DNA from 3 places in the Thalassotalea coralli genome. Region 2 is predicted to be linked to each of the others. Evidence: riboswitches for the same ligand, from Rfam matches in the RefSeq annotation. Region 2 holds a riboswitch; each other region holds the start of a gene.

Region 1 (7,247 bases), on a different contig from region 2:
CTAGCTTTTCGCGTGTCTTTAACAACACTTGTGTTTGCACATCAAACTCTTCTCGAGAGACCACGTCCAACTCAGATAATTTACGCTGAATTACCGTTTTGGTTTTATCTTCAAAGTCGTTAGCTAAATTCTTTAACCCTGGAGGAATCGCATCAGTAACTTGCTTTGCAATATCTTCAATTTTTTTCGCGTTGATCATGTTTTCACCTATTGAGGTTGTATATTGCTATTGTAATCTATTTAGCAGTTTTGCCAACGTTAAAAACACGCTAAAATCGCCACCTTTATTTAAAGTCATCAGTTTAAAGAAAACGCGGTATTTATGAGACTCAATCCCAGACAAGAAGAAGCAGTTAAATACGTTAGCGGCCCCTGCTTAGTATTAGCCGGCGCGGGTAGCGGAAAAACTGGGGTTATTTGTCAAAAAATTGCTTACCTCATCCAAAAATGTGACTACAGCGCACGTAATATTGCAGCGGTAACCTTCACCAATAAGGCCGCACGCGAAATGAAAGAGCGTGTTACCAAAATGCTTGGCCGCGACTTAACTCGCGGGTTAACTGTGTGTACCTTCCACTCGCTAGGCCTGGAAATAGTGCGTAGAGAACTAAAAACCCTTGGCTATAAACCGGGTTTTACTCTGTTCGATGACCAAGATACGTTATCATTGTTAAAAGAGCTCACCCAAGAAGAACTCGATGGCGATAAAGATTTGCTGAATAAATTACAAACCATGATTTCCAACTGGAAAAATGATTTGTTATTACCTGATGGCGCATTAAAGCAAGCGGTAGATGCAGATACTAAGCTCTATGCCGAGTTCTATCAGCGCTATCATCAGCACATGAAAGCTTTCAATGCTCTTGATTTTGATGATCTAATTCTAATCCCAACCTTGTTGTTAAAGAATTACGAAGAAGTTAGAGATCGCTGGCGCAATAAGATTCGCTACATGTTAGTAGATGAATATCAAGACACCAACACCAGTCAATACGAGTTAGTAAAACTTCTAACTGCAGGTCGTGGCAGACTCACTGTGGTTGGTGATGATGACCAATCTATCTATTCTTGGCGAGGTGCGAAGCCACAGAACTTAGTATTACTAGGTGAAGATTACCCAACGCTAAAGCTGATCAAACTTGAACAAAATTATCGCTCCAGTGGCCGAATATTAAAATGCGCCAATATACTCATTGCCAATAACCCGCATGTTTATGATAAGTCACTGTTTAGTGAACTAGATTACGGCGTAGAGCTTAGAGTGATTCAAAGTAAAAACGAAGAACATGAAGTAGAGCGAGTCGTGGGTGACTTAATTGGTCATCGCTTCTTAAATCGCAGTCACTACAAAGATTACGCCATTTTATACCGAGGTAACCACCAGTCTCGCTTACTCGAAAAGGCCTTAATGACTAACCGTATTCCATACAAAATTAGTGGTGGCACGTCATTCTTTTCACGCGCAGAAATCAAAGACGTTATGGCTTATTTGCGTATTTTGGTGAACCCAGACGATGACAATGCCTTTTTACGCATTGTCAATGTCCCGAAAAGGGAGCTGGGCCCTGCGACATTGGAAAAGCTAGGTACCTATGCCAACAAGCGTCAAATTAGTATGTTTGCCGCCAGCTTCGAGTATGGCCTTGAAGAACATTTAAAAGGTCGGGGATTAGAGAAAATGCAAGCCTTTACTCGCTGGCTTGTAGAAACAGGCGACAATGCAGAACGCGGTGATACTGCGGCGGTGCTGCGCTCGATGATCCGAGAAATTAACTACGAAGATTGGCTATACGATACCTCTGCTAGCGCCAAAGCAGCAGAAATGCGTATGAAAAACGTCACAGAGTTATTTAGTTGGGTAACGCAAATGCTAGAAGGCTCTGACGATGAAGAGCCAATGACGCTACCACAAGTGGTTACCCGACTGACCCTTAGAGATATGATGGAGCGTGGCGAAGAAGAAGAATTTGCTGACCAAGTGCAGTTAATGACGCTACATGCATCAAAAGGCCTCGAGTTTCCATACGTTTACCTTATAGGCATGGAAGAGGGCTTATTGCCTCATCAAACCAGTATAGATGAAGGTAATGTCGAAGAAGAAAGACGATTAGCTTACGTAGGTGTAACACGTGCTCAAAGGGAACTCACTTTTACCTATGCGAGAGAGCGTCGCCAGTTCGGTGAAATTGCGCGGACCGAAACCAGCCGATTTTTACACGAATTACCGCAAGATGATTTGAACTGGGAAAGTAAAGGCGCCACAAAAACGCAAGAACAAAAACAAGCCACAGCTAAGCAAGGCGTTGCTAGTCTACGAGATTTGCTTAAGAAAAAGGACTAAGTTATTGCTAGCATGATCTCATGCTAGCTTGCTTGTGCTTCAAGTTGTTCTAAGTGATAAAAAACTGCATCAGTAAACGCTAATAAGCCATTTAGGTTATTAGCACTCCATGCGCGTTTAATTTGCGCATCAAGGCTGCCAACATAACCCGTAAATTTACGGTAGCTACCCTTGTGATAGCCTTCAAATATTTGCTGAGTTATTTTGTGTAGTTGACCTTGCCCTTTAACAGTTTCACGATAAATCGTGCCGTAATTACTGACAAATGGCGTAAAAAGCTCAACAGGTCCAGTCTGACCATGTCTCTCTCTTACTAACTTAAAGCGATTTCTTAAATACTCTTCTTGTCTATTTGATGTAGTGTTAATGGCGTCGGCTAAAAGCTTATTCTCTTCTTTAGCTTGTCTTAATTCACGGGTGAGTTTAATCACTTGTTGGTGCATATTTTCCGCTTTGAAGTAAAAGTAAATACTTACTACAACAAAAAGAACAATAATGACTAAAGAAAAAATCATGAATATACCTATAACTGACTACTACTTTTTTCACCGCGAGTGGATTCGCTTAATCTAGACAAGAATATGTATGGGTCAATATCTTGCACTGTTGGTGCTTGGCAATCGTAACTGACTTTTAACGAAAACTCACCCAAATTTGCGAAAAATTGCACCTTAATAGCCTGCGCAATTTGCTCACAGCTTTGTTCTAAACGCGCAGGAGACTGATGAGGTGCTAATAACAAATATTCGCCATCGTTAATGATCCCTGCTTGTACATATTCATCAAATTGGCTGTTGATTAATGTCGCGATTACTGACTGCACTTCATTCACTACTTTCTTACTAAATTGAAAAGAAAGTTCATGCCAATTTTCTATGGCAAAATATCCAACCGCCAATGGGTATTCATAGTGGCGAGCCATTTTGAATTGTCTTTGATAAATACGTTTTGTCTGTGTAGCGCTTGCCAATATGTTTGCTGGAGGTTCAATTTCATCATAAACCCCATTCAATCTCTGAGCTCGAAGTCGAAACCCTAACCAACCACATAAAGCCACGGTCAATAGCAGCAGAGTAACAAGAACCGTTATGATTTTACTTTGCTGAACAAATTTCAATTGATATTGATGATCAAGTGTTGACTGGCTCGCTAACTGCAGAGAAAAATCTCGTCCCTTTTTTCTAGAGCCTTCGACAAATGACAATGATTCTGACTTTGCTGGCTGAAAATCATACTTCTGATTTAACTGTATAAAATTAAGATAATAATGTAACGCAAGCTCAAGTTTGTTTTGCTCTTGATACTTTTGAGCTAACAAAAACAGCAAATCTAGGTGTTGTTTACTTAGCTCTGTCATTTCCAATTGTTCTTCCGCTTGCGCTAAATAATTGTAAGCTCCATCTTTATCTCCTAGTTCATGGTGAACTTTGGCGAGATCTACAATACTCATCAAATAGGGCTGCGCTAAATTGTGCTGGCTTAGTGTTCTTTCTGCTTGCTGAAAAAAGGACTTTGCTTGTTGATATTTGCCTTTTTTAAACAGAACTTTTCCTAAGCCAGACTGAGCATAAGCGATAGGAATACTCGCATGCTTTTGTTCCGCGTAGTTTAACGCTTCTAAAAAGGCGCTATAGGCATCATCGAGCTGTTCAAGCTCCAAATACGAACGGGCTAAATGATAGTAGGTTTGGTCTAGATTGCTTAACCTAGCAAGTTCAAACCTAAGTTTAAGTACTTTCGTGTATAAATCGACGGCAGTAGCATTGTCGCCGATATAATATCGAGCACTGGCAAGTACATTTATCAGTTGGATATGATCTGAAAACTCTCGCGTTTCCCTTAATAACGCTTCAACTTTATCAATATCAGCCATCGCTTCTTGGTGTTGACCAGTTAAGCTGCTCGCCATGGCGCGATAACCTAACGACTTTATTAGCAACACTGCCGATTCACTTTTTCCGGCGATCTCCACTGCTTGTTGTGCAGTTTCTAGAGCTAGTTGGAATTTTCCCTGATAATAAAAACCAGCGGCTGCCTGCAACATTAAGCGCAATTTAATGTCGCTTTCTATATTGATAAGGGCAAGTCCATCCTGGGAAAACTGCATCGCTTGAGTAAGCTCGCCTTTGTTAGCGGCAGCATCAGATAACAATGTGAACATCTTCGCTAAAACATCCGCGCTAAAAAATTCTCGATGGGCAACAACCTGCTGTGCAGTATCTACTACCTCAATATTTTCTAAGGTTTCAGGGTCCATCGTGTACAAAGCTTCAATTTGACCAATTAATTGTTTAATTTTTTGTACATCAGGAATTTCCGCCACACTCTTGTAAGACACAAGAAATAAAAATAGAAATATCAATAGTATATGGCGCATCATTGAGGTTTTACTTCCTTGGTAAGAACTGAAAAAGGCATAACATATTCACGAAAACTTACCATATAAAGAAATTTTATGGTTTACAAGTTACTTTATCTGCTTATAATGAATTTGAGCTTCTAAAGCTCGATAAGGGCAAACCTGATGAAAATCAGGGACGCAAAGTTTCCGGTCTAAGGGGCGACCTATGGCAGCGGGACTACCGAATTTAGACATAGTGGGGGCTTGTCTTCTGAGGCGCTCCGCTGTTGTAGTATGGTTTTTAGCAGTAACTTTGCGTGCTTCCCTTGTCCTCGTTAATCTTATAAATAAATATCCCATAGAAACCCGCCGTTATGGCACATTTTCTATTCATATCAAAAAAAAGATCGAGGAATACTAATTAGTTACAATTAATCTGTAATTTTTCTAGCGCTTTACTTAATTTTGCTAGAGAATAGATTGAAAATAAAAATAATGAAGTCGTTCTGTATTAAGGGGAATTGGACATTGTGAAGTATCATGATTCCATCGACAAAGCCGAAAAACTATCGGCAATTGCATTACAGCAATTGCAAGTTTGGCACCTCCCTGCTTCTCCAATAAACTTCGCCGTAAGCTATGAATATGCTGTCGGTAAAAACATCCAGCTTATCGCTCAAATAAAACAACAACTCTCTCTCGGCAGAAAACTTGATAGCTTCTTTTTTACCGAGCTATACCAACTTTATGTATTAAATCAGAGTAGTTTTCGTGACGAGCTGGTGTCGGACCTTGATAAAGTCCTAGAGCACTCTCAACATCATGGTAAGCAATCAGCGAATTATGCGGACGGCTTAGTCAATAAGATAGACTCGAATTTAAGTGCTCTTAGATCTGAAGATAAAGCTCGTGTCAGTAATGCCGTAGATCAGATAGAAAAAGCTTCTCGTTCTTTTAAGCAAAAACAAAAACAGCTTGCAAAGCAACTTGCAGTGACGCAAAAGCAATCAAAGGCGCTACAAGAAGAGCTGACTAAAGTTCAAAATGAGATTTACCTAGATCCACTAACAGGTCTTTATAATCGCAAGGCACTCAACAAACATTTAGATGCGTGGACAAAAGACGATCCAAACAAACAAATCTCGGCGATTGTCGCGACCGTTGACCAAATGCCAATAGTTACGGAAAAATTCGGTCAGCTTCTTGGTGACGTATTATTGAGCAAAATCGCCAATAAAGTGGGTAGCTATGTTGATGGCAGTGGCTTACCTGTTAGATCAAGTCATGACGAATTTTTGATATTGCTACCTGAAGTAGAACGCGGCGTTGCTGTTGAAATCGCAGAAAAAATTCGACAAGGTGTTGAGAAGCTTCGTTTTGTTTCAAGTAAATCAGGCGTTCGCTTACCCAAAATGACCATTTCATTAGGTGTAAACGACTTTACGCTTGCACAAAATGTGGATGCAGTAATTAACTATACGCGCACCATGGTTACTGATTTACAGCGTGATAGTCAGAACCAAGTGGCTGTCGCCAACTAAACAACCCACAACGGCTTAATGGCCTTTTTGTTCTACTGCTTTTACCAACTCAGCAAATGTCTTTTCTGAAAAAACCTTTATGCCGTGTTCACTAAGCAATTGCGCTGTTACTCCCATTCCGGCGATTTTCACGCCAGCAAAGTCACCATTGTAAATAGTGGTACTGCCACATGAGGGGCTTGACTCCTTGAGCAAAGCATACTCAATATTTAAATTCTGGCAAATACGTAAAGCCTGCTCTGCACCTTTATTAAATGCTCGTGTAACATCAACGCCACAAATGGTAATAATACGCCCATCGGCTTGTTGTTCAGCAGGTGGTCTAGGAATGCCAAGCCCGCCAGCGACTTCGGGGCACAAAGACACTAACCAATCTCGTTTTCGCCAGAGCGCAAATGTCGTATCCATCATTTGTTGATGACCGCCATCGTAACGTACTTTTTCGCCGAGTAAACAGCCACTAACTAAGATTTTCATTACTTTATTTCGCTAACGTTTCACTAATGTAGAGGTTCAATTTAGGTAACTGTTCGAGTGCGTGTTGATCAGTACTACTAAACCATATCGATTGGCTATAATACTCAAATGACAACGTAAAATAAGCATTGTGCCAACTGCATTGATAACTTTCTCGGTCAGCGCCTAAGGTATGTTCACCTTTGTTAATCTCGTGAAATGTCGTAAAAATATAGTCAGCAAGTGCTTGTATATCTTCCTGAAACCATTCTCTAGAGTGTATCAGTAAAATGTTTTCTTCTACGATGCTACGACTTTCGATGGAAAAATTAACCTTCAATTGATCTAGACCCAATAAATACCGTATTTCTAAGACATATAATACAAAAAAAACAGACAGGTTATAGCTTTTTGCATATAATCGTTACAGGCTATATTAATTAATCAATTTATTTTAAGAGAGATGTCGATATGAAAAAAGTTACATTCGCCATTGCTGCTATGATAATGACTTCGTCAGCGTTCGCTGCTGGTGATGCAGAAAAGGGCAAAGCAAAAGCAGCGACAT
Region 2 (7,247 bases):
GTTCCTCGCGACAAGCGGAATTACTCGAGGCGGCAAAAATATCAAAGGCACGGCTAGTGGTAGTGGCTTTCGGCGAAGACAAGCAGTCTATTGAAGTTATTCAAAAAGTGAGAAGCTTATCTCCTAAAGTACCGGTTCTTGTAAGAACGCGAAACGATGACCAGTTAGATTCATTGCAAGAAGCAGGTGCTGATCAGGTGGTACCAGAAAGTCTTGAAGGAAGCTTGATGCTAGTATCGCAAGTACTGTCATTAACAGGGGTACCATTTTCTCGTATCGTTAGACGGGTCCAAAAAGAGCGTAAGAGCCACTACAGCCACCTTCACGGGTTTTTCCAAGGTGAAGATACTGACATGAGCCCCGAAGCCATAGATCGCATAGAATTTGCGAATGGTGTTAATCTAACAGATGATTCTTTCGCTGTAGGCCGCTCTATTCGTTCTCTTAATTTAGCTGCAAGACGTGTCGCGGTTATCGCACTGAGAAGGGACGGAGTAGAAACGGAAGAGCCAGACGAAAATATCGTACTTAAGGCTCAGGACACTCTTGTTATTCGAGGTAAGCCAAGACGAGTTGAGCGTGTAGACCGCTATATTCACGAGGGTGATTAGAAGTTACCTTTTCATCTGAAAAATTTTGAAAATAGGGGCTATATTTCTAAAAAGGCCCTTATTTTTGTTTCATTTTCTAATGCGTCTTGAAAGCCTAGCTTCATCAGCTCTCGACAGAAAGCTGTATCGAATAACAAGTAGCTAATAATACTAGATTCAGCATCATTGGTGATGCCAAAGCTCCTTAATAACAGTTTTATGGCATAAGGTAAGCGAGGGTAGTATTCAACCGCCATTGCGTTAAAGTCGTGGCTGGGGTTTAACACTAAAGTTTCAATTGGCTTTAATCCTTCATGTGACTCACGATTTTCAGGTGAAATCATAGATAAGGTGTTGTTTACTCGATTCAAACGCTCTAAATCACTTTGTAACGTGTCAGAAAATATCCCATCAAGAAGATGACCTGCTATTGTTGCTGTGGTTGGCGGATGTGGGTTGTTTTCATCTGCATGCAATGGCTCTTTTGGTTGCTCAACACCAATGATAAACAATTTCTCTCCACCTAGATGAATGGCAGGGCTTAAAGGCGATAATTGGTGAATTGAGCCATCACCAAAGTGCTCTTTGCCAATTTTTTGTGATGGAAAAACCAATGGAATCGCAGCTGACGCAAGCAAATGATCTATAGTGATTTGGCAAGCCTGCCCTCGTCGTTTGGCACGTTGCCAAGGCATGACGCTATTATCTGCTTGAAAAAAGCTTATTGAATCTCCTGAAGTGTAGCTAGAAGCAGTGATAGATAAAGCTTTGAGTTTACCCTTTAATATATTGGAATCAATTCGTTGAAAATCTAAGACATCACTTAGCATATTTCTTAACGGGTTGTTGTTTAATAAACTTCGTGACCTTTTATTGGCGTAATCTGCTTGAAAACTCGCCATCGCACCTGATGCTATATGGCCGAAGACTCGCGAGGCGTCGCTATGATAAACGCGGTTTGTCGATAAGTTCTTCCATACCCACTCCAGCTTCTTTACCCCAAGCTGAAAGCAAGACGACCAGCAAGCTAGAGCAGTAGAGTTGATAGCTCCTGCTGAAGTACCACATATAATTGGGAATGGGATAGGGTAGTGTCTTGGGTAGAACTTTGATACTGCTGACAGCACGCCAACTTGGTAAGCTGCTCGAGCGCCACCTCCAGTTAAAATTAATGCATTTTTTTGCCACTTCGTGCTGTCTTGTTTAACCATTTACAGTTCTTTTTTATTGTTGTTAATAAAAGTATGGGTAATCTTTGTTGTTTTTTGCAACCAGAATTTAATATATTGGGTTTGTCCGAACAAAAAAAAGCCAGCTCGAAAGCTGGCTTTTGCGATGACAGAAGAAATATTACTTAGTAAAACAAATTACTGAAAATCAATAACGCCTACCAAATAAAAATCTTTAGCTACTAACGCGTTCGTTAGCAGCGTCTATCAACGGTTGCGCTCCATTTTGAATTTGCGCTAAGTTTGCAGAAACTACCTTTTTAGGTAACTTGCGAATCATTAGAGAACCAGTGTTAACCGAACCTCTATCAGCAGCAAAAACTAACAAGTTTTTACCATTACATTGAATTTCTTTGAATACTGAACGTATTTTAAGTTTATTCGTCTTTAAGAATGAACGCATACGTTTCTTATCGTCGGCAGCAACATACTCACACAAAGTTTGTGCGATATTTGAAGCTTCTGCTTTCGGTGCAGAAATCATAGACGTTACAGCTAAAGTAGTAACAGTAGCAACTAGTAATAATTTTTTCATTTTAATAACCTTGTAATGCATTAATGAGTTTATTAAAAGAAAAAACCACAGGACGTTCCCAATTGAACTCGGTAACTCCGCTGTCGTAGATGACTATTCATCCGTAGACCGGTGGTTTTGCGTAACATACTTTCGTATGTCTTGCCTTTTCTTTGTCCCCTTTAGTATCGCTAAAAAAACACAAAAACTCAATCTGTTTGTAACAAAGGTATGTGAAGTGTTATGAGGTTGTTTGTTGAATTGATTTTTAAATCAGTAGGTTATAGCTGTTATGATGAAATTGTATATTTTGTTATAGAAAAGAAAGTTTGTCTGAAAGTTTTCAAAAAAGGCAGGGGTTAACCTGCCTTTTACTTTTTGTTAACTAAATTTAAACCTTCATTTCAGGGACATTATCTGGGATTACGAGCTCTCCAGCGGTTAATTTAGCTATTTCTTCAACAGAAACTCCAGGTGCTCTTTCAAGTAAATGGAATTTGCCTTCTTTAATTTCAATAAAGGCTAAGTCAGTTAATACTTTCTTGATGCACCCTTTACCCGTTAAAGGCAATGTGCAATTGTCGAGTAATTTGGATTCGCCGTGCTTTGAAGCATGAGTCATGGTAACTATGATGTTATCTGCACCAGCGACTAAATCCATTGCACCACCCATACCCTTGATGAGCTTGCCTGGTATCATGTAAGAAGCAATATTTCCGTTAACATCAACTTCAAATGCACCAAGCACTGTTAAGTCGACATGACCACCACGAATCATCGCGAAAGATTCTGCAGAATCAAACACTGATGCACCAGTTGCCATAGTCACTGTTTGCTTGCCAGCATTAATGAGATCTGCATCGAGTTCTTCTTCAGTAGGGAATTGACCCATACCTAATAAACCGTTTTCTGATTGCAGCATAACTTCCATGCCTTCAGGTACATAGTTTGCCACTAAGGTTGGAATACCAATACCTAAATTGACGTAATAGCCGTCTTGAAGCTCTTGGGCAACGCGTTGAGCGATTTGTTCTCTTGATAGCGCCATTATTTTTTCTCCTATTCGCTACGCAAGGTGCGTTGTTCAATACGTTTTTCGAAAGTGCCTTGAATAAGGCGATCAACATAAATACCTGGTGTGTGAATTTGATCAGGATCTAACTCACCCGGTTCAACTATTTCTTCGACTTCAACAACCGTAATTTTTCCTGCTGTAGCGGCCATTGGGTTGAAGTTACGCGCAGTTTTTCTAAACACTAGGTTACCAAATCTATCGGCTTTCCACGCCTTTACAATGGCAAAATCACCTTTGATAGATTCCTCAAGGATGTATTTTCGACCATCAAATTCGCGTTCTTCTTTACCTTCGGCAACCAATGTTCCATAACCTGTAGCCGTGAAAAATGCGGGGATGCCAGCACCGCCAGCACGCATTTTTTCAGCTAGCGTACCTTGTGGTGTTAACTCTACTTCAAGCTCATTGTTCATCATTTGACGTTCGAACTCGGCATTTTCGCCAACGTAAGAGGCGATAATTTTTTTGATTTGTTTATTAGGTAACAAAATACCTAAACCAAAGTCGTCGACGCCACAATTGTTTGAAACAACCGTTAACCCGGTTGTGCCTTTACGCTTTATTTCAGCGATTAAATTTTCAGGGATACCGCACAAGCCGAAGCCGCCCGATATTAAAGTCATATTATCTTCAAGCCCGGCAAGCGCTTCTTCATAACTTGACACAACTTTGTCAAATCCGGCCATGATCTAATCCTTCTTCGTTATTCTAAAAAATATAGTCGTATTATTTTGCACGATACGCGTTTGATACTTTTGAAACAGGGGGTTTACCAAGTACATCACTAATAAACCAGCCAGCTTCTAATATTGCTTGGAAATCGATATTGGTTTTGATATCTAAACCGTTAAGCATATATAAAACATCTTCAGTGGCTACATTGCCAGAAGCGCCCTTAGCATAAGGGCATCCACCTAAACCAGCAACGGCACTGTCTACAACAGAAATACCGTTTTCTAAAGCGGTGTAAATATTGGTTAACGCTTGTCCGTAAGTATCATGAAAGTGAACAGCCAGTTGTTGCTTAGGAACAAGGGCGGTAACTGCCTGTAACATATTTTTTACGCTAGCTACTGTACCCACGCCAATGGTGTCACCAAGGGATACTTCGTAGCATCCCATGTCGATTAATTTTTTAGCAACGTTGGCAACTGCTTCAGGAGCAATTTCGCCTTCATAAGGACAACCGACAACGCAGGAAACATATCCGCGAACTTTTAACCCAGCTTTTTTTGCTGCTTCAACCACTGGAGCGAAACGCTCAAGGCTTTCCTCAATAGAGCAATTGATATTCTTTTGACTAAATGACTCAGACGCTGCACCAAAAATAGCGACTTCATCGACGCCAACGGCAATTGCGTTTTCGAAGCCTTTAATATTCGGCGTAAGCCCCGCATAAGTAACACCAGATTTGCGCTCGATTTTTTCAAATACTTCAGCCGAGGTTGCCATTTGCGGTACCCATTTAGGTGATACAAAGCTACCGCTTTCGATATAACTAACACCTGCATTAGCAAGCATATGAATTAGCGTTACTTTATCTTCAACTGAAATAGGTGACTTTTCATTTTGTAAACCGTCTCTCGGACCTACTTCGACAATTTTTACCTGGTTAGGAAGGGTCATGTTTACTCCTCTGCTTCAAATGCGAGCAAGGCTGCGCCACCATCAACTAAGTCGCCTTCTTGGAAGTAAACAGCTGATACTGTGCCTTTACTTGGCGCCTTAATAGTATGTTCCATCTTCATCGCTTCCATCACAACCAGCGCTTGATCTTTCTCAACTTGCTCACCATTAGCAACTAATACCGACACGACGGTGCCATTCATTGGTGCCGTTACACCACCCGCGGTGTCACTACCATCATCTAAACCACAGTCTGGTTTAACTAGGCTAAAGTTAAATACGCCATTTGCGCGAAACAAGCTGATGTCATCATCACAATCAACAATAGTAGCTTGTGATCTATGGCCATCAATACTGATGTGTAATGTATTGCCGTCGATAAAACCCTGGCAGTCGTGTTTACGCGAAACTGTTTCACCATGACTGACTTGAATCAGATAGTAAGAACTATTGGCGGCGCGTTTTTCTTCAACGGTTAATGTGTACGTGTCATCGTGATGTGAAACGATAAAAGTGTGCACGTTTGCTTCATTAGAACGCCATGCATTAGCGAGTTGCCACGGTGAACTTGCATCAGTAGAGTTTTGCGCTTGTTTCTTAGCTTTTAACGACTGCGCTAAAACAAGATACAAACCGGCAATTGGAAGTTCATCTGATAACGCTTTTTGGTCATCGTGAAAAATTTCATCTTGATGCTTTTCGATAAAGCCAGTATCGATGTCTTCGTTAACGAAAGCAGGGCAGGTGGCAACGTTATAGAGAAAATCTATGTTAGTGGTAACGCCGTTTACTCTGTACTCAGTTAAGGCCTTAGTTAAGCGCTGTAACGCTTTCTCTCGGCTTTCATCCCAAACAATCAGTTTTGCTATCATCGGGTCATAATATACACTTACATCGTCACCTTGACGCACCCCAGTGTCCACACGAACATTGTTTGACTCATTAGGTGGTTGTAAGAACTTTAAGTTACCTGTTGCCGGAAGAAAATCGTTGTCAGGGTCTTCTGCATATATACGTGCTTCAAAAGCATGACCATTAATACTTAATTCATCTTGCGCCTTAGGTAAGGTTTCTCCAGCAGCGACTCGAAGTTGCCATTCAACTAAATCGACGCCGGTAATCAATTCTGTTACAGGGTGCTCTACTTGAAGACGCGTGTTCATCTCCATAAAGTAGAAAGCACTTTTACCCGTTTTGGCATCGTGATCTAACAAGAATTCAACCGTGCCTGCGCCTTGATAACCAATGGCTTTTGCAGACTTAATTGCTGCTTCACCCATTTGTGCACGCAACGCTTCAGTCATACCAAACGCTGGTGCTTCTTCAATCACTTTTTGGTGACGTCTTTGTACAGAGCAATCGCGTTCGAATAAGTAAACAGCGTTGTCGTGGTTATCACAAAATACTTGAATTTCAACGTGTCGAGGTTGAGTGAGGTATTTTTCAACTAACATAGTATCATCGTTAAAGGATGACTTTGCTTCGCGTTTTGCAGCCGCTAAGCCTTCTACGAATTCTGCTTCGCTCCAAACTTGACGCATGCCTTTACCACCGCCACCAGCGGTCGCTTTTAGTAATACAGGGTAGCCCATGTCATCGGCAGCTTTCTTTAAGATAGCTTCTGATTGATCATCGCCATGATAACCAGGCACAAGAGGAACTTGCGCTTTTTCCATAATGGATTTAGCGGCAGACTTAGAGCCCATGGCTTCAATAGCGCCAACCGGTGGGCCAATAAAAGTGATATTCTCTTTTGCACAAGCCTGACAAAACTCGGCGTTTTCAGACAAGAATCCATAACCAGGATGAATTGCTTGAGCGCCAGTTTTCTTGGCGGCTTCGATGACTTTGTCTATACGTAAATAGCTTTCTCTAGATGGAGAAGGGCCGATATATATAGCCTCGTCTGCCATATTCACGTGCAGTGCATTTTTGTCAGCGTCGGAATACACTGCAACAGTTGAAATCCCCATTTTACGTGCCGTTTTGATAACACGGCAGGCAATTTCACCACGGTTAGCTATTAGAATTTTTGTAAACATTGTGGATGCTTTTGTCATGAATTTACCCTTTACTCTCTAGGTCTACTTGCCATTGAGGTTTACGCTTTTCAAAAAATGCATTTAAACCCTCTTGCCCTTGGTCAGATACACGAATTGCCGCTATGCGCTCACTGGTAATACCGATGAGTTCGCTATTAATCTCTTCGTTAG
Region 3 (7,247 bases), 180 kb from region 2:
TCGTGCTCGATCGCATGTTACCTGCGATGTCAGGTGTTGAGTTGATTAAAAAACTCAGATTAAGCCAATGTACAATTCCAGTATTAATGCTAACAGCAGTCATTGGTACAGAACAGAAAGTACAAGGGTTGGATGCGGGTGCTGACGACTATTTAACTAAGCCGTTTGACTTAGATGAATTACTCGCTCGAATTCGTGCATTACTTAGGCGAAGAGAAGTAAAGCCAAATCTTATTTTTGGTCAAAATAAACTCCATGTAGACGTTTTAAAAAGTGAAATGACTTGGCATAACGAAGTGTACCAATTGTCTAAGAACGAAATGATAATAATGCGTTTACTGATTGAAAATATTGATAAATACGTGTCAAAGAACAAGATTGAAGATGCAATAAGCTATTGGGAAACGCCTATATCAAGCAATGCAATTGAAGCGCACATTTCGAGGTTAAGAAAACGATTAGGAAAAGACCTTATTCAAACGATGCGCGGTGTGGGTTATAAAATATCAGCCCAAAACACCTAACTGCACATACCACTACGTGATTATTTAATTTATTCGGTTTCTTTATGTTGAACGAAGCATCTTTACGATACAAACTGACTTTTAACAGTATCATTATCTACTTTTTCATTTGGCTAAGCACGGCAGCCATTGTTTATTACAATGAGTTCAAGAATCTTGATGATTACATGCTTTATGATATTCAAGACGTTGTTTATTCAAGTATTCACCAAGATGTTTCTTTATGGTGGCAAGAAACACCAAACGATAAAGAAGCTTTATACAAATTAGCTTCGATTTGGGAAAAAGAATTATTTGAGATACAAGTTTGGCACAATGGCGAGCGTGTTTTTACCACAGATGAAACAGAAAAAGTGCCATTGCCTAAACTCTCAGGCTACTTAGAAATGGACGATTACGCACTTTATCATCAGGAGTTTAAGGAACAAGGCGTAAACATTGTCGTGCCGATATGGGAACTAGACACCGTAGACCTATTTATGACCATTATTAGCCAAACGTTTATTCCTTTTCTATTGCTGTTACCTTTAGCCTGTATCGCTTTATATGTGGGAATAGATATAGCGCTAAAACCACTGAACAAACTTTCACAGGCGATCGAAGAAAAATCTGCCAATAATTTAGAAGCGATACCCGTTAGCAATACCCCAAAAGAAGTTTGGCCAATAGTAAACTCCTTGAACTTACTACTAAAACAAATCGATAATTCGCTTGAAAGTGAACGTAACTTTACGGCAAATGCAGCTCATGAGTTACTAACGCCACTTGCCGCAATTAAAACTGAAGTTCAACTCTTGCTCCGTCAGGATCAAGTAACTAAAGATAACTATTTTGTCGACTATTCAGCGTCATTACAAGCAATAAACAGTCGTTTAGATAGAGCAACGCATACCGTAGAGCAACTAGTGCTACTGTCTCGATACGATAATGAAAACCAAAATAACGATATCCCCAGTCAGTCCACCAATATTCGTGACTTAGTTCAGGAAGAAATTTCAGCACTAGGGGGGAAAATTGAAGAAAAAGCTATTTCCTTTTCCTTTATTGAGCATCCTTTGACACAAGAGAACAACAACACAGATTTTGTATTCAATGGAAATAAAGTTGCACTACAAATCTTATGCCGTAACTTATTCGATAATGCCGTAAGGTATACACCAGAAGCTGGCTATATCAATATTACTATCTCTCGTTTTAGCCATGAAATAATGCTTGAGGTTACCAACAGTGCCGAAATAATTTCCAAGCTATTATCTTCTCGTTTGTTTAAACGTTTCGTTAGAGGGCCTGGTGTTAGTGAATTAGGATCAGGGTTAGGCTTATCTATCGCTCAGCAAATTGTCAAACAGCACAATGCTGAGCTTGCTATTGACGCTTCCCCAGATAAAAAAGAGTTTCAAGTGCGCTTGAAACTCCCTCTAGACAATATGTGTGATAACAAAACTAACTAAAAATATCGGGGATATTTCCTAGCTGAGATAAGTTTGGAAATATACTCGCTATATCCTGCTCTCCAACACCAAGCCATTGGCCCATAGCTGCTGCATATTGGTCAACGGCCATTGTTGGAATAAGCCGGCCATTGCCCGCATCGTGCTGATGACCAAACTCTGCTTCTGGAATGTCACCAAAAATACGCTGCCCGTTAATTCCGCCGCCAACAACGAAATGGTGACCTCCCCAGCCGTGATCGGTACCATCTCCATTAGCAGAGAGGGTTCTGCCAAAATCAGATGCTGTAAATAAAGTCACTTGTTCACTGATGCCTAATTCTTCCATTGCTAAATAAAACGCAGCTATCCCTTGGTCGATTTGCTGTTGTAATTCAGGTAAAGAATTAGCTTGTTCGGCATGTGTATCAAAGCCCCCCATCGACACCATAAATACCTGACGATTACTGCCAAGTTGCTCCCTTGCTGATATAGCATTGGCGACAGATTGCAATTGCATGCCTAATCGAGATGCAGGAAACGCTTGGTTAAGCCCACTGCTAGCACTCGTGGCTTCATTGTAATGCTGATTAGCATCAAAAGAGCTTTGAATTTTACTGGCTACGTCTTGTTGTAACAAACCGCCTTCTTGAAAGTACGCAGCGCGAAAATGCGGAGTTAAATGTTCATTCAACGCTTCATTGTCTAGCACATCTATGGTTAAAGCGCTGCCTCCAGATACTTGATAAGGTGTCGTATGTTGTCCTGTTAATAATAAATCTCCACCACCTGTTGTCACGTTAGCAAAGGTTGAGTTAGCAGGATTAATCGAATCTGAAAACAAGCCCGCCCAGCCATACTGAGCACCTTCTGTCGCGCCTGACATCCAAGTCGCTTGCTGATCGTTGTGAGAAAACAACCTTGGTGGCAATTGAACTTGTTCTAATGCACTTTTATCCACGGGTTCAATAAGTGGCCCAACATTTCCAACAATAGATGCTTTACCTTGCTGAAACAAACGCTGCAACTCAGGCATCTCTGCCGGTAAACTAAATTGGCGTTGACCAAAATCTCCCTGATTTATTGGCGACAGGGGTAACAACGTATCTAGCGTTCGTGGCGCCTGCTGTTTGTTTAAAATATCCGCACGAATTTGCGCCCATCGTTGATAGCTTGATTGGTCATAGGGTATGACTGTATCCCAATTATCTAAACCACCATAAAAAAATACGCATACCAAGGCTTTATAATCGTCAGCTTGGTTATTCCCTTGTGCAAAGCTTTGCATGCTCGTCAATGTGGCAGACAAGCCACCTAAAGATGCCGTCGCAAGAGATAAAGAGCTAGCTTTTAAAAATTTACGTCTATTCATCACCATAGTATTTCTCCACTTACTCTTGCCGCTACATTTGCACTAAATAATCAGGTGAGGTCATCACCAAAAGAATGGCTAGTTTGACCTTGTTTTCGCGTTCCTGCTCAGTTTGAGCGGGCAGCACATCTAAGGCTGTAAACAAGTGATTTAGCGTTTGCTCACTAAGGCTGCCATGGGTAAGCAATAAATTGATGTGATCAATTAACGCTTGTGTGTTTTCAACAATATCGAGTTCATTTTCATAGTTAGCAATAAAGCTGTCTGGAGCACCATCAGCATCAAAATTTAATCCTTCATCTTCGAAAAAGCCTTCGACAAGTTCAACATCGATAAACTCACTATAACCAAAAATATAAAAGGTCATGAAGTTGCTGTAGCCGACAATTGAACTGGCATTCATGAGTTGCATCTCTGGCGCTTTTAAACCTTGATTGCCACTCAGAGTGCCTGGTGCAACATATCCTGGTCTAAAGAAATTGAAAACGGAAGGAGAACGATAAGGGTGTTGCCCAAGGGTTCTGCCACTCGTGGTGTCCCATAATTTCTGCTGATACTCGGGAGTCACATGCTCAACATTAAAAGCGCGCGCCCAATGAGTAAAGCGGATAATTGGCTCGCGAATTTTGCCACTGGTTTCACCTTGAATCTCACGAGCCTGCTGATCAAATAACACCGCTGCAATTGTGGCTGCAAGATCCCCTCTTCTGCCATCGCCGACGTCTTCACCATTGGGTAATTGAAATATGCCAGCATCGAATGCATCTGCTACACGTTCAATATATTCAGGGGAAGGGTTACTACTGACGAAGCGCTGAATAAACTGCTCTGCGATAAAAGGAGCAACATTAGGATGAGCAAATATATGGTCTAGTGCCATATCTATACTTGTTTTGGCATCAGTATCCTCGGGAATAGTCATTCCTAAGAACTGTTTTTCCAACATTGAATGAGACTCTTCAAATGTCTGCATCGGCGAAGCAAAGGCTAAGTCATCCGACTCTTCTAATATTTCTTCATTTAGGTTTAAGCCTGTAAAAACACGGGCTAAGCCAGTAATATCTTGATTAGAGTATGTCTCTATAGAGTTTCCTTGCTCGTCTAATTTATGGCTACCATCTTGATTAAGAGCAACAACACCAATAGTAAAAAGTTGTAATAACTCTCTAGCATAGTTTTCATCGGGCATACGCCCTGTTTCTGGATCACCTTTTTCACTACCTAAATACGTCAGGTAGTACCCCATTGCAGGAGAGTAGGTTACAGCCTCAAGCAAATCGCGATAATTGCCAAAGGCATGCTCTATTAGTAAATCTTGATAATAAGCGACAGCACTAGGATTATCCGTTAACACTTCCCCGCCACCGTTAGAGACGACAAGTAACTCGGAAAGCGCAAAAGCAATTCGTTGTCTCAATTGATCTTGGCCTTTAATGCTATTACGCCAAAATCCTATAGTTGTTGCTTCCAGTTGAAAGATACTTATTTCATCGGGGCGAATTGAATAGCCATTCATTTCCTCAAGTACAGGTAAAAGGTAACTAGCAGAGTGTTGTTGTTGAACTAAAAACCACTGGGAAAGGCTTTCGCCAGTTAACTCATTAATATCGTTTAATGATGCACCAAAAGTAGCTTGATTTAGGAATCTTGCGACTTGCTCAGGTTCTTCATAAACAATATCTTCGGGTGTATTGACTGGATCTGACGAATCGTCATTGCCACTACTATCGTTGCCGCTGTTACTGTTACCGTTTCCGTCATTTTGATTGCTATCTTGGGACACCGACGAAGCTGGTGCAGATGAATCACCGCCACCACCGCATGCGCTTAATGAGATAGTTAACAGCAAGAAAATTAAAATCGATAGTTTTCGATTTCTTGTAGGTGAGTATTCAGAAATTTGATAATTAGATAGAAAATGCATAACCCCTCGCCTACACAACTAGGTTTATAAAAGCGCTGACATTGATGCACGAAATACGATGAGATCAATTACGGTAACCCCGCTTTCTTTAAAAGATTAATTGGTGTGAAACCAACTATCTCAAAGACCGGAAGCTTTGCGACCCAACCTCACGATTGGTGTGCTATTGTCAGCTGATCGTAAACTCAGTCTGGCACACCAATACCGCTTGTGTCAATTTAGTTACAATTTTTCATTTTTCATGCTCACAACAAGTGCGACAACACATAAATTAAGATTGATGGCTTTCCTACAATCCGCTATCCTGCTGCACTTCAAAGCTTTTTGATGCTTTTAATATAATCTAATGGGATTAAAAAAATACGCGCTATGAAAACGACTTTTTACCTTATGCGACACGGTCAAACGATTTGGAATCAAGAGTTTAGATTCCAAGGACAATTAGACAGTCAATTAACCGAACAAGGTAAAATGGAATCGCAAAATGCAGCCCTTGCGCTAAAAAATAAGTCGATTGACCTTATTGCTAGCTCACCTTTGGGCCGGGCACAACAAACCGCGCAAATTTGTGCTCAAACAATATCAAACGCTGGGGCAATGAACACAGTATTTATTGACCGGCTTGCAGAGCGACACTTGGGAACTTGGCAAGGTGAACAAATATCGACCCTAGAAACTTTACCTCTATACCAAGAATTCTTTCACGGCTATAGCCAAGCTAAACCTGAAGGCGGCGAAAGTGCCATCGAGTGCGCAACCAGAATGTATCAATCGTTAACTGAGCTTGCTAAAGACTATGTCGGCAAAAACATTTTAGTGATAACGCATGGAGAAGCAATGCGTTGTTTACTCGCGAAGCTAGGGCTCGTTCATCAAAACAATGCTTATCAGGCCGTGACTAATGGCCAACTATTTGAAGTGACATATTGTCATCAAGAGCAAGATTTAAAGTATATAGACTTGCCAACAGTGGCTTAGATAATACATCAACTCTATGGATTTAAATATATTGGACTTTTACGCTTTATCTTTAACTCTGATCATTGCCTACATACTAGATCTTGTCTTTGGCGAAGCTAGTCGATTTCATTATTTAGTAGGCTTTGGCAAAATAGCTCGCAAGCTGGAGTCACTATTAAATCCACACAAAAACCTCTCATCCGAGACCTTCCAAGCCAATACAAAACCAAAACAACAGAACTTAACCGGCGTTAAAATTTCGGGGCTTATTGCCTGGTGCCTACTTGTTTTACCCTTCCCTATTATTTATATCTTGCTAAATCAGCAATTTGCTAACCAACTGCCTTGGATAGCCTGGGTCTTTATTGATGCATTCATCGTGTATTTGGCGATTGGCGTTACCAGTTTAAAAGAGCATGCAATGCAAATTTACCGCCCACTTAAAAGCGATAAGCTCAATGAAGCACGTAAATTCACGGGCTACATAGTCAGCAGAGATACGTCGAATTTAGATGAACAACAAATGTCACGTGCCACTGTTGAATCTATGTTAGAAAACGGTCATGACGCGGCAATTGCATCGCTTTTTTATTATATTATTGGCGGTGCGCCTTTAGTGATTGTTCACCGCTTAGCTAATACTCTAGACGCGATGTGGGGCTATAAAAACGTGCGTTTTCAACACTTTGGTTATGCGAGTGCAAGATTAGATGATGTGCTAGGTTTTGTTTCGGGTAAAATCACTGTATTGCTTTACGCATTGCAAGGGCTTTTAGCTGGAAGATTGCTTTCCGCTTTAAGAAACGCATACCTTCAGGGTAATCACTATAAAAGCCATAATGGCGGCTGGGTAATGGCAGCAGGAGCAACAGTGTTAAATATCCAATTGGGTGGCAATGCAACTTATCATGGTAAGCAAGTAAAGTCTGTCACACTAGGTCAAGGAAGCCATGCAAACTTAAACGACATTCCTAGAAGTGTTAATTTAGTCAATCACGCCTGCTTGCTGTTAATCTTGTTTGTTTGTCTAATTCAAG

What was found. Region 2 has a riboswitch for cyclic di-GMP ahead of ACOB80_RS05265 (DUF3718 domain-containing protein). Riboswitches for the same ligand answer to the same signal wherever they lie in the genome.
Region 1: linked by a shared signal. The riboswitch ahead of ACOB80_RS10180 (GGDEF domain-containing protein) and the one ahead of ACOB80_RS05265 (DUF3718 domain-containing protein) in region 2 are both predicted to bind cyclic di-GMP.
Region 3: linked by a shared signal. The riboswitch ahead of ACOB80_RS04450 (DUF1800 domain-containing protein) and the one ahead of ACOB80_RS05265 (DUF3718 domain-containing protein) in region 2 are both predicted to bind cyclic di-GMP.

The regions. Positions count from the first base shown of each region.
Region 1 is NZ_JBVVBK010000003.1:437,578-444,824, forward strand. Features, by position in the region: gene ubiK (ubiquinone biosynthesis accessory factor UbiK) at 1-199, opposite strand, end outside; gene rep (DNA helicase Rep) at 323-2,341, shown strand; gene ACOB80_RS10170 (hypothetical protein) at 2,365-2,856, opposite strand; gene ACOB80_RS10175 (tetratricopeptide repeat protein) at 2,865-4,721, opposite strand; cyclic di-GMP riboswitch class I at 4,846-4,928, shown strand; gene ACOB80_RS10180 (GGDEF domain-containing protein) at 5,213-6,223, shown strand; gene ACOB80_RS10185 (2-thiouracil desulfurase family protein) at 6,239-6,700, opposite strand; gene ACOB80_RS10190 (DUF3630 family protein) at 6,705-7,019, opposite strand; gene ACOB80_RS10195 (c-type cytochrome) at 7,151-7,247, shown strand, end outside.
Region 2 is NZ_JBVVBK010000001.1:1,185,753-1,192,999, forward strand. Features, by position in the region: gene ACOB80_RS05255 (monovalent cation:proton antiporter family protein) at 1-611, shown strand, start outside; gene ACOB80_RS05260 (patatin-like phospholipase family protein) at 650-1,801, opposite strand; gene ACOB80_RS05265 (DUF3718 domain-containing protein) at 1,995-2,354, opposite strand; cyclic di-GMP riboswitch class I at 2,422-2,510, opposite strand; gene ACOB80_RS05270 (3-oxoacid CoA-transferase subunit B) at 2,725-3,381, opposite strand; gene ACOB80_RS05275 (CoA transferase subunit A) at 3,393-4,094, opposite strand; gene ACOB80_RS05280 (hydroxymethylglutaryl-CoA lyase) at 4,135-5,034, opposite strand; gene ACOB80_RS05285 (acetyl/propionyl/methylcrotonyl-CoA carboxylase subunit alpha) at 5,037-7,076, opposite strand; gene ACOB80_RS05290 (enoyl-CoA hydratase/isomerase family protein) at 7,099-7,247, opposite strand, start outside.
Region 3 is NZ_JBVVBK010000001.1:1,006,084-1,013,330, reverse strand. Features, by position in the region: gene ACOB80_RS04465 (response regulator transcription factor) at 1-524, shown strand, start outside; gene ACOB80_RS04460 (ATP-binding protein) at 569-1,975, shown strand; gene ACOB80_RS04455 (DUF1501 domain-containing protein) at 1,968-3,326, opposite strand; gene ACOB80_RS04450 (DUF1800 domain-containing protein) at 3,358-5,250, opposite strand; cyclic di-GMP riboswitch class I at 5,320-5,425, opposite strand; gene ACOB80_RS04445 (histidine phosphatase family protein) at 5,620-6,228, shown strand; gene cbiB (adenosylcobinamide-phosphate synthase CbiB) at 6,260-7,247, shown strand, end outside.